DNA from 4 places in the Mucilaginibacter sp. CAU 1740 genome. Region 4 is predicted to be linked to each of the others. Evidence: riboswitches for the same ligand, from Rfam matches in the RefSeq annotation. Region 4 holds a riboswitch; each other region holds the start of a gene.
What was found. Region 4 has a riboswitch for S-adenosylmethionine ahead of AAFN85_RS26065 (O-acetylhomoserine aminocarboxypropyltransferase/cysteine synthase). Riboswitches for the same ligand answer to the same signal wherever they lie in the genome.

Region 1: linked by a shared signal. The riboswitch ahead of metH (methionine synthase) and the one ahead of AAFN85_RS26065 (O-acetylhomoserine aminocarboxypropyltransferase/cysteine synthase) in region 4 are both predicted to bind S-adenosylmethionine.
Region 2: linked by a shared signal. The riboswitch ahead of AAFN85_RS12295 (transmembrane 220 family protein) and the one ahead of AAFN85_RS26065 (O-acetylhomoserine aminocarboxypropyltransferase/cysteine synthase) in region 4 are both predicted to bind S-adenosylmethionine.
Region 3: linked by a shared signal. The riboswitch ahead of AAFN85_RS31740 (protein-disulfide reductase DsbD domain-containing protein) and the one ahead of AAFN85_RS26065 (O-acetylhomoserine aminocarboxypropyltransferase/cysteine synthase) in region 4 are both predicted to bind S-adenosylmethionine.

The regions. Positions count from the first base shown of each region.
Region 1 covers NZ_JBDOQS010000001.1:370,535-372,736, reverse strand. The annotation lists gene AAFN85_RS01690 (Bax inhibitor-1/YccA family protein) at 101-949, shown strand; SAM riboswitch class I at 974-1,083, shown strand; gene metH (methionine synthase) at 1,272-2,202, shown strand, end outside.
Region 2 covers NZ_JBDOQS010000004.1:422,461-424,662, reverse strand. The annotation lists gene AAFN85_RS12300 (SDR family oxidoreductase) at 1-214, opposite strand, end outside; SAM riboswitch class I at 867-982, shown strand; gene AAFN85_RS12295 (transmembrane 220 family protein) at 1,290-1,715, shown strand; gene AAFN85_RS12290 (transglutaminase family protein) at 1,702-2,202, opposite strand, start outside.
Region 3 covers NZ_JBDOQS010000025.1:12,531-14,732, forward strand. The annotation lists gene AAFN85_RS31740 (protein-disulfide reductase DsbD domain-containing protein) at 527-973, opposite strand; SAM riboswitch class I at 1,174-1,282, opposite strand; gene AAFN85_RS31745 (family 2A encapsulin nanocompartment shell protein) at 1,430-2,202, shown strand, end outside.
Region 4 covers NZ_JBDOQS010000015.1:4,003-6,204, reverse strand. The annotation lists gene AAFN85_RS26065 (O-acetylhomoserine aminocarboxypropyltransferase/cysteine synthase) at 1-954, opposite strand, end outside; SAM riboswitch class I at 1,204-1,314, opposite strand; gene AAFN85_RS26060 (aminotransferase class I/II-fold pyridoxal phosphate-dependent enzyme) at 1,557-2,202, opposite strand, start outside.

The DNA.
Region 1 (2,202 bases), on a different contig from region 4:
TTTCTTGACTCTTGATTCTAATAGTCTTGAGTCTTTCCCCTGTTCTTCACCTTACATTCACCTTTTATTCATATATTCGTACTATAATTTTTAACATAAAATGGAATTTAAAGATTCAAAATACAACTACGATAATGTTATCGAAGTTAGGGATCAATCAGAGGTCGGTTCACGCAAATTTTTATCTGGTGTATTCAGCTGGATGTTTGTAGCGCTTGCCATTTCAGGCGTTAGCGCGTTTTTATTTGCAGGTACTCCTGCCTTAAGGAGTTTATTATTTGATTTTAACACAGGTCATTTAACAAACCTGGGTATGATAGTTAGATTTTTGCCATTAGCTTTCATATTACTTATGAGCTTTGGATTAAATCGCCTTTCTTACCCCGTTTTGGCATTTTTATTCATTGCATATTCGGCGGCTACGGGCGTAAGTCTTAGCTTCCTTCTATTGATTTATTCTTCATCAAGCGTTTCTTTGGCTTTTGGCGTATCAGCGCTGGTATTCGGCGTAATGGCGATAGCGGGTTATACAACGCAGATGGATCTGACCAACTTTGGCGGCATCCTGATCATGTTATTGATTGGCATCATTATCGCGTCATTGGTAAACATGTTTTTAAACAGCGAAGCTATAGGCTATATCATCAGCTACTTTGGCGTTGCGGTATTTACCGGCTTAACTGCTTATGATGTTCAAAAATTAAAACGCATTGGCGCTGGCCTTGAATACGGCGACGCTTCGGCCAAGAAAATGGCGCTGATGGGCGGGTTAACTTTATACCTTGATTTCATCAACCTGTTCTGTTTGTCCTTCGCTTATTTGGCGGCAGAAGAAGATAATTTCAACAAGAAACCAAATCAAAAAGCTGCCTCCAAAAAAGGCGGCTTTTTTTGTTTAACAATGTGGCTTAACCGTGATATTAGGGCTGTGTTATACACTTGCAAATGACAACTTTATTACGCAACTTTGCGGTGCTTATGGAGAAAGACGGAGGGATTAGACCCTGCGATGTCTTAGCAACCTGTGCTTCACAAGGTGCTACATTCTACTCAGCAGCCAAACGGCACTGGGAAAGATAAGCGAAAGTCATAACAACACCCGACTTTTCGAGATAAGCTTTTTATTTATTTGTGATTACAATGATTTTTTAATTGCACTGATTTGATATGTACTAACCGGCTATTTGCTTAATACGTCGGCAAATCATAATAATCTTTAAAATCAAACCAATCAGTGAAATCATCAAATAAAAAATCGGTGAAATCAAAAAATGGACATTAGAAAAGAATTACAGAAACGCATCCTGGTGATTGATGGAGCAATGGGTACCATGATACAACGGTACCAGCTCACGGAGAAGGATTTTCGTGGCGAGCGTTTTCGCGATCATCATAGCGATTTACAGGGGAATAATGACCTGCTCAACATTACACGTCCGGATATTATCAAGGCCATCCATGCCGAATACCTGGACGCCGGGGCCGATATCATTGAAACCAATACCTTCAGCACGCAGGTAATTTCCCTTGCCGATTATAAGCTGGAAGAACTTGCCTACGAACTAAGCTACGAAGGCGCGCGCATTGCCCGCGAAGTAGCCGACGAATACACCCAACGCAACCCCGATAAGCCACGCTTTGTTGCCGGTGCTATCGGGCCAACAAACCGTACTGCATCTTTATCGCCTGATGTTAATGATCCCGGATATCGTGCCGTTACGTTTGATGATCTGGCCGATGCATACTATGATCAGGTTAGGGGTTTGGTTGATGGCGGTTCGCACCTGTTATTGGTTGAAACCATCTTTGATACGCTGAACGCCAAAGCGGCCCTGTTCGCCATCAAACGTTACGAAAACGAATGTAAAGCTGCCGGTAAGGATTTTCCTGCTTTCAGGGATTCGGGCGGCATCATGATTTCGGGTACTATTACAGATGCCTCGGGCCGTACCCTTTCGGGCCAAACGGTTGAGGCTTTCTGGAACTCGATAAGCCATGCCAACTTGCTTTCGGTAGGTTTAAACTGTGCTTTGGGTGCACGTGAAATGCGCCCTCACTTAGCCGAGCTTTCTGAAAAAGCGGGCGTATATATCTCAGCCTATCCAAACGCCGGCTTACCGAACGAGTTTGGTCAATACGACGAAACCCCGCACGAAACCGCCCACCAGGTTGATGATTTTATCAAAGCCGGACTGGTAAACA
Region 2 (2,202 bases), on a different contig from region 4:
AAGCATCAAAAGTTGATACGATGCCCGTATCCAGTTGCAATGCAGCAGCTTTTTGTCCGACCGATTCGATTTCGGTAACAACAGCTTCTGCTTCTTCTTTTTTGCTGCGATAGGTAATTATAACGTCGAAACCTTTTTTGGCAATGTGCAGGGCGGCGCTTTTGCCAAGGCCGCGGCTACCGCCGGTAACTAATGCAATTTTATTTGTTTTCATTATGTTCTGTTTTAATGTTTTAACAATACAAAGTTGCTATAGTTAGCAGGAAAAATTATGGTGACTACTTCAGATTAAATGGTAATCATTTCAGTTTTTTAAGACGCGAAGTGGGTTAAGCAGGCTAACGCTTTTTCGTGGTGGGTTTGGGATAGGCTCGCAAAGACGCTAAGACGCAAAGTTTTTTGTGGAAACCGGATTTAACCGCAGCAGATGAGTAAACGCACAAAGGCGCTAAGTTTTTCTTATCAATAGTTGTAAAATAAAGACTATATGCAGCAAGCCTATAAAACTATTCACTTAAAAATCTTTGCGTCTTAGCGCCTTTGCGTGCCTAAAATCTCAAATCTTTTCTTTTGCGTTCGTTACAAACAAGTGCAAAATGATTAACCATTAGCAGAATGCACCAGAGGTGCAAAAGCTTTGTAGCTATCAAATAAGTAATTTTTTGTGTGCCAGAGGTACACAACTCTCCGCCATATCCGTTTAATTTCGACCCGGACTACTAACCAAAGGCTTATCAAAAGCAATTTATCACCCTCAAAATCAATTCAAAACAAATAAAAATCAAAATAAACTACTAAAACTATAGGAATTATATAATTTACTCTTATATTTGCATTGTCAATAACGACAGAGCGTTCTTTGTATTGACTTATCAAGAAAGACTGAGGGAAAGGCCCAAAGACGTCTTAGCAACCTGTGCATCCGCAAAATGCAAAAGGTGCTAATTCCTGCTCCTGTGCAAAACGAGGAGAGAGATAATTAATATCTGCCCCACTACCGATCTGATTAAGTGATCATTACAGTTTTCAAGTCGCGTGACCGAGAGGATAGGTGGGGGTCCGCATTACCCTATACGGCAGTTCGAATCTGCCCGCGACATCAAATTTCCCAAACACAATTTCTCGTTATTAATGACCATAGATTTATACTACCAGGATAAACTATATCATGTTATAAGGCCCTTCTATTTAAACATCGGGCTTGCTAAAGCAAAAAGTAAATCCCTATATTTAACCGTGCTTACCTACGCATAACTGTTAAAACCGGTTTAAATCATCGCGATTGCTTTATGAAGATCTTCAACATTGTTTGGGTTGTACTTTTTATCATTTTTGCAGGCCTGCAATATAACGATCCCGATCCTTACCTCTGGATGCCCATTTATCTGTACTGCGCGTGGTTTTGTTACCTCGCCACAAAAAAGGAGTTTTTCCCCATTGGTTATGCTTTTGGTATTGTTGTTTTTGCGGGATATGCCGGCTACAAAATTTTTGACAGCAACGGCTTGATCGATTGGTTTGAAGTTCACCATGCCGAAAGCCTTGTACAAACCATGAAAGCCGAAAAGCCCTGGGTTGAAGAGGTTCGCGAGTTTTTTGGCTTGTTGATCTGTATAGCCGTTTTAGGCGCTAACTGGGTATATGGGGTAAAGGAAAGTAAAAAGTTGGTTGCGATAAAATCTAAAAAGAACAGCAAAAAAACTACAAGTAGGTGATTCCCGTAAAACTATCTTCGTAGTAATAAAAAGGCTCAAAATTATCGTCGGCAAGTTCGCAGCTTACCTGCATGCTGTTAAATATCACATCACCAAAAATATTGGCCACTGCCGAATCCGCGGCATCAAAACCGGTGGCTATTTTAACAAAGCCGTTAAGCGGTACCAGTTGAGTAGCATCAAACAGCACCCATTTTCCATCTAAATAAGCTTCGAAACAGGCATGGAAATCGGCAGGGTAAAGTTGATAGGCGTAGCCTGTAAAATAGCGTGCCGGTATAGTAAGCGCCCTGCAAAGGGCTATCCCTAAATGCGCGAAATCCCTGCACACCCCGGCTTGTTCGGTAACGGTGTTAAACGCCGATGTTTGCGAAGTGGTAGAGCCGCTAAGGTATTGCACATTCTTATTGATCCAACCGGTTAAGGTAAGCACCTGCTGAAATGGGTTGGTAATATGGCCGAACATATTATGCGCCATCCGGTACAA
Region 3 (2,202 bases), on a different contig from region 4:
ATTAATGGTGGGGTTAATTAGAATGCTGTAAAGATAGTAATAAATATGATAAATACAATAAAATCTATAGATTTAATAGAATATTTTTTTAATTATTTATGCTTTTATTAATTTCTTATCTTGTAAACGATCAACATCCTGGTCTGTACAGCACACGCCTGTTTTACCACCATAGCAAAGCAACGCACTTAGTACAGCCAGGATGTTGATCCTATTTCAAGATCAATTTCCGGTATAAACGGCGCGAATTAACAACAGTGGTAACTACAGAAAAGGATGCCACCATTCTGTACGCGGGCTTTAGTGATAAAATTAAATTTCGGTTTCATGGTATTAGTTTGTGTAAACCAGGTTTAAAGCAAGCGGCTTTATACCCGGCATGCTAACCATTTAACAGTTCAATTTGGTGGCTAATGAACTGTTAAACTATATTATTTGTTATTGATAAATTCGTTTAGTCTAAAGTCATAAGTTCAAAGTATAAAAAAAGAAAATAGACTTCAAACTTTCGACTTGAGACTTAGTACTATTTAACCGGGATGCTAAATTCTACATCCTCGGGCGGCAAACATTGTTGGTTACTGCATACCATATAATTTAGGGTACCGTTAACAGATACCTGCCCGTTTTTAAGCTTTACTTTTTGCTGAAAGATAACCGACTGCTCAAAATACTGCACATTCATACTGAATGCTTTTTCGTACTTGCTAACCGCCTTAGGTTCTGATGTATTGCCGTTCAGGGTATAATCATCACTTTTATCAAACCTGAACGAGGTTTTTACCGGCCCTCCATCAGCTACATTTTGCGAGTAGATGTGCCAGCCTTTATCAATAGTTGCTTTTATAAATACAACGGCCTGCTCCTTATCAATCTTTTTTGCCGCGTACGACCATTTTACCGGTGCAAGGATCTGCGAGTAAGCAACGGTGCCGATAATGGAAGTTAAAGCTGTAAATATGATTTTTTTCATTTGTTATAGATAGATGTTGTTTTTGTTGAAAGCCTAACAGGTAAATAATCAACAACAACAATTATCTATATAGCAGGTATTGATCAAGGGTTTTAAAGTTTTAGTGTATAAGCAGGTTTTCATCTCTTTTAGTCTTGTTTTTCATTCTCAATAAAACTTACCTGGAAAAGAGCCGTGGAGATATTGGTAAAACCTGTAGCATCTTATCTTTCTCCTTTGCGGGAGCAGGAATTAGCACCTTTTACATATTAGTTGTACAGGTTGCCAAGACTTCATGGGGCCTTTCCCTCCGTCTTTTCTGGATAAGTATTAAAGAACTGATGATGCAAACATACAATAAAATCTATTAATCCTATAGATTTTATATAATTTATTTTCTTATCATTGCAACACAGGTATTAACCATTGAAAAGCACCACCAAAATCACTCTTTAAAACACTTTATTAATTATCTAAATGCCCGATCAGAAACCAAAACAAACAGCCCTTGGCGATGTAGCCGCCAGGCAGTTGGCCGTAGCCACCCGTACCGTTCCGCAACTGTCAACCATTACCCCGCGTTGGTTAACACATTTATTAAACTGGATCCCTGTTGAGTCTGGTGTTTACCGCTTAAACAAGGTTGTTGATGCCAACAATGTAGAGGTTGATTGCTCCAACCGCGATGAGCGCGAACTGCCATCAACTTATGTTGATTACGAAGAAAACCCACGCGAGTACAACCTGAGCGCTGTGAACACAGTATTGGATGTACACACCCGTGTATCCGATCTGTACAGCAAACCTTACAACCAGATCAGCGAGCAGTTACGCCTTACCATCGAGATTGTTAAAGAACGCCAGGAAAGCGAATTGATCAACAATACCGAATATGGTTTATTGAGCAGCGTAGCACCATCTCAAAAAATAAAAACAAGGCTTGGCCCCCCTACCCCTGATGATCTGGACGAACTGATCACTAAAGTTTGGAAAGAGCCTGGATTTTTCCTGCTGCACCCTTTGGCTATAGCGGCTTTCGGTCGTGAATGTACCCGTCGTGGCGTACCGCCGCCAACCGTTTCCTTATTTGGTTCGCAGTTTATTACCTGGAGAGGCATCCCGCTTATCCCTTCTGATAAATTACCTATCGTTAACAACAAATCAAAAATTATCCTTTTACGCACAGGAGAGAGCCGTCAGGGCGTGGTTGGCTTGTTCCAGCCGGGCTTACCGGGAGAGCAATCACCAGG
Region 4 (2,202 bases):
CTGCGGATGCTGCTCCAGCCATTTGGCCAGTTGCAAAGCATTATCAACATGGCGCTGAACCCTTAATGAAAGTGTTTCCAATCCCTGGATATTCAACCAAGCGTTAAACGGCGATTGCGACGGACCGAAATCCCTCAAGCCTTCCACACGGGCGCGAATAATAAACTGAATGTTTCCAAACGGACCGCCGATTCCAAATACATCGTTAAATACCAGCCCGTGGTAGCCTTCAGACGGTTCGGTGAATTGTGGGAATTTTCCATTGCCCCAATTGTAATTACCGGCATCAATAATAGCGCCGCCTATACTTGTACCATGCCCGCCAATCCATTTAGTGGTTGATTCAACAACCACGTTAGCGCCATGTTCAATAGGGCGGAACAGGTAACCACCTGCGCCAAAAGTATTATCAACTATTAAAGGCAGATCATGATTTTTGGCGACCGCGCTTACTTTCTCAAAATCGGCAATGGTAAAGCCCGGGTTACCTATGGTTTCCAGGTAAATAGCTTTTGTTTTATCATCAATAAGTGCCTCAATGCTGGCCGCGGTATCATCTTTAGCAAAGCGTACTGTGATGCCTAAGCGTTTAAAAGCAACTTTAAACTGGTTGTAGGTACCACCGTATAAAAAAGGAGAGGTAACAAAGTTATCTCCGGCCTGTAAAATATTATTCAGCGCGATAAATTGGGCCGCCTGACCCGATGCTGTGGCCAATGCCGCAACGCCACCCTCTAATGCCGCTATGCGTTTCTCAAACACATCGGTAGTTGGGTTCATGAGGCGGGTATAAATATTGCCAAACTCCTTCAGGGCAAACAAGTTTGCGCCATGTTCGGCACTGTTAAATACGTAAGAGGTAGTTTGGTAAAGCGGTACAGCGCGTGAACCTGTTGTTGGATCAACTTCCTGACCGGCATGTAATTGTAGTGTTTCGAATTTTAAGGCAGACATAGTTTTGTGATTTTTTATGTGTTTAATTTAGATTTTAAATGTTAGATGGATTTTGACAAAGCCGGTTGTGAAATAACCGGTTTAACAATGCACGCCTTTTCCGGAGATAGAAAACAAGAGTGCGCTAAGCATCAACAGCAGCAACACATACAAATACAGCTAATAGGAGAGCTAATATATTGTACGTTACCAGTTAAGGTGTAAAAAGTGTTGTGTTGCGTAAATTTAATTAAACTTTTCATGGTTATAAATTTATATTCCCCGGTGTTATTTGCCGGGACAGGAATTGGCACCTTCTTCAACATTGAAGGGTTGCCAGCGGGTCATTGAGCCTGATCTCTCGCCGCTTCTTTATAAATCAAAACCCGAACTATGTGCGGAGTATTGATCGACTTTGGTATTGCTACCAAATAATGTTGCGAATATAAGGGGTTATGGGGTTATGTACCAAATTTTATTTCAGAAAGGAGGATTAAGGTCAAAGGCGAAAGGAGTTTTTAAGCTGAAAGGATAAAGGCGAAAGGCAAAAGGTTTTCGTAAGGCGGATATTTCAGACCTCCCAAATGCTTTTATCTTTCGCCTTTATCCTTTTGCCTTTCACCTCACCAAGCGAGGGCCTGTTCCAAATCCGCTATCAAATCATCAATATGCTCCAATCCAACCGAAACCCTCAGCAGGTTACGTGGCGTTTTGGTATCCGGCCCCTCAACTGTTGCGCGATGTTCTATTAAACTTTCAACTCCGCCAAGGCTGGTAGCTTTGATAAAGAGTTTTAATTTATTGATGATGTTATGCGTATCGTTTTCATCACCTTTAATAATAAAGGATAACATTCCGCCAAAAGCAAGCATCTGATCTTTAGCTATTACATGCTGCGGATGTGATGGCAAACCGGGATACATTACTTTCTCTACGTTAGGATGTTGTTCAAGATATTCGGCCAGCAATTGCGCGTTTTGTACATGACCTTTTACTCGGTACGGCAAAGTTTTAATACTGCGCACCAAATAATAGCAATCCATAGGCGAGGGGATAGCGCCGCCCATTTCCTGTACCTGGCGAATTTTTGCCCACCAGTCGCTCTTCTCTGCTGTGATCAAAGCTCCGCCCATCAGGTCGCTATGCCCGCCGAAATATTTAGTGGCGGAGTGCATCACTATATCGGCACCCAACTCAAGCGGTCGCTGGCAAATTGGGGTGGCAAAAGTATTATCGCACAAAACTTTAATCCCTTTTGCTTTGGCAATT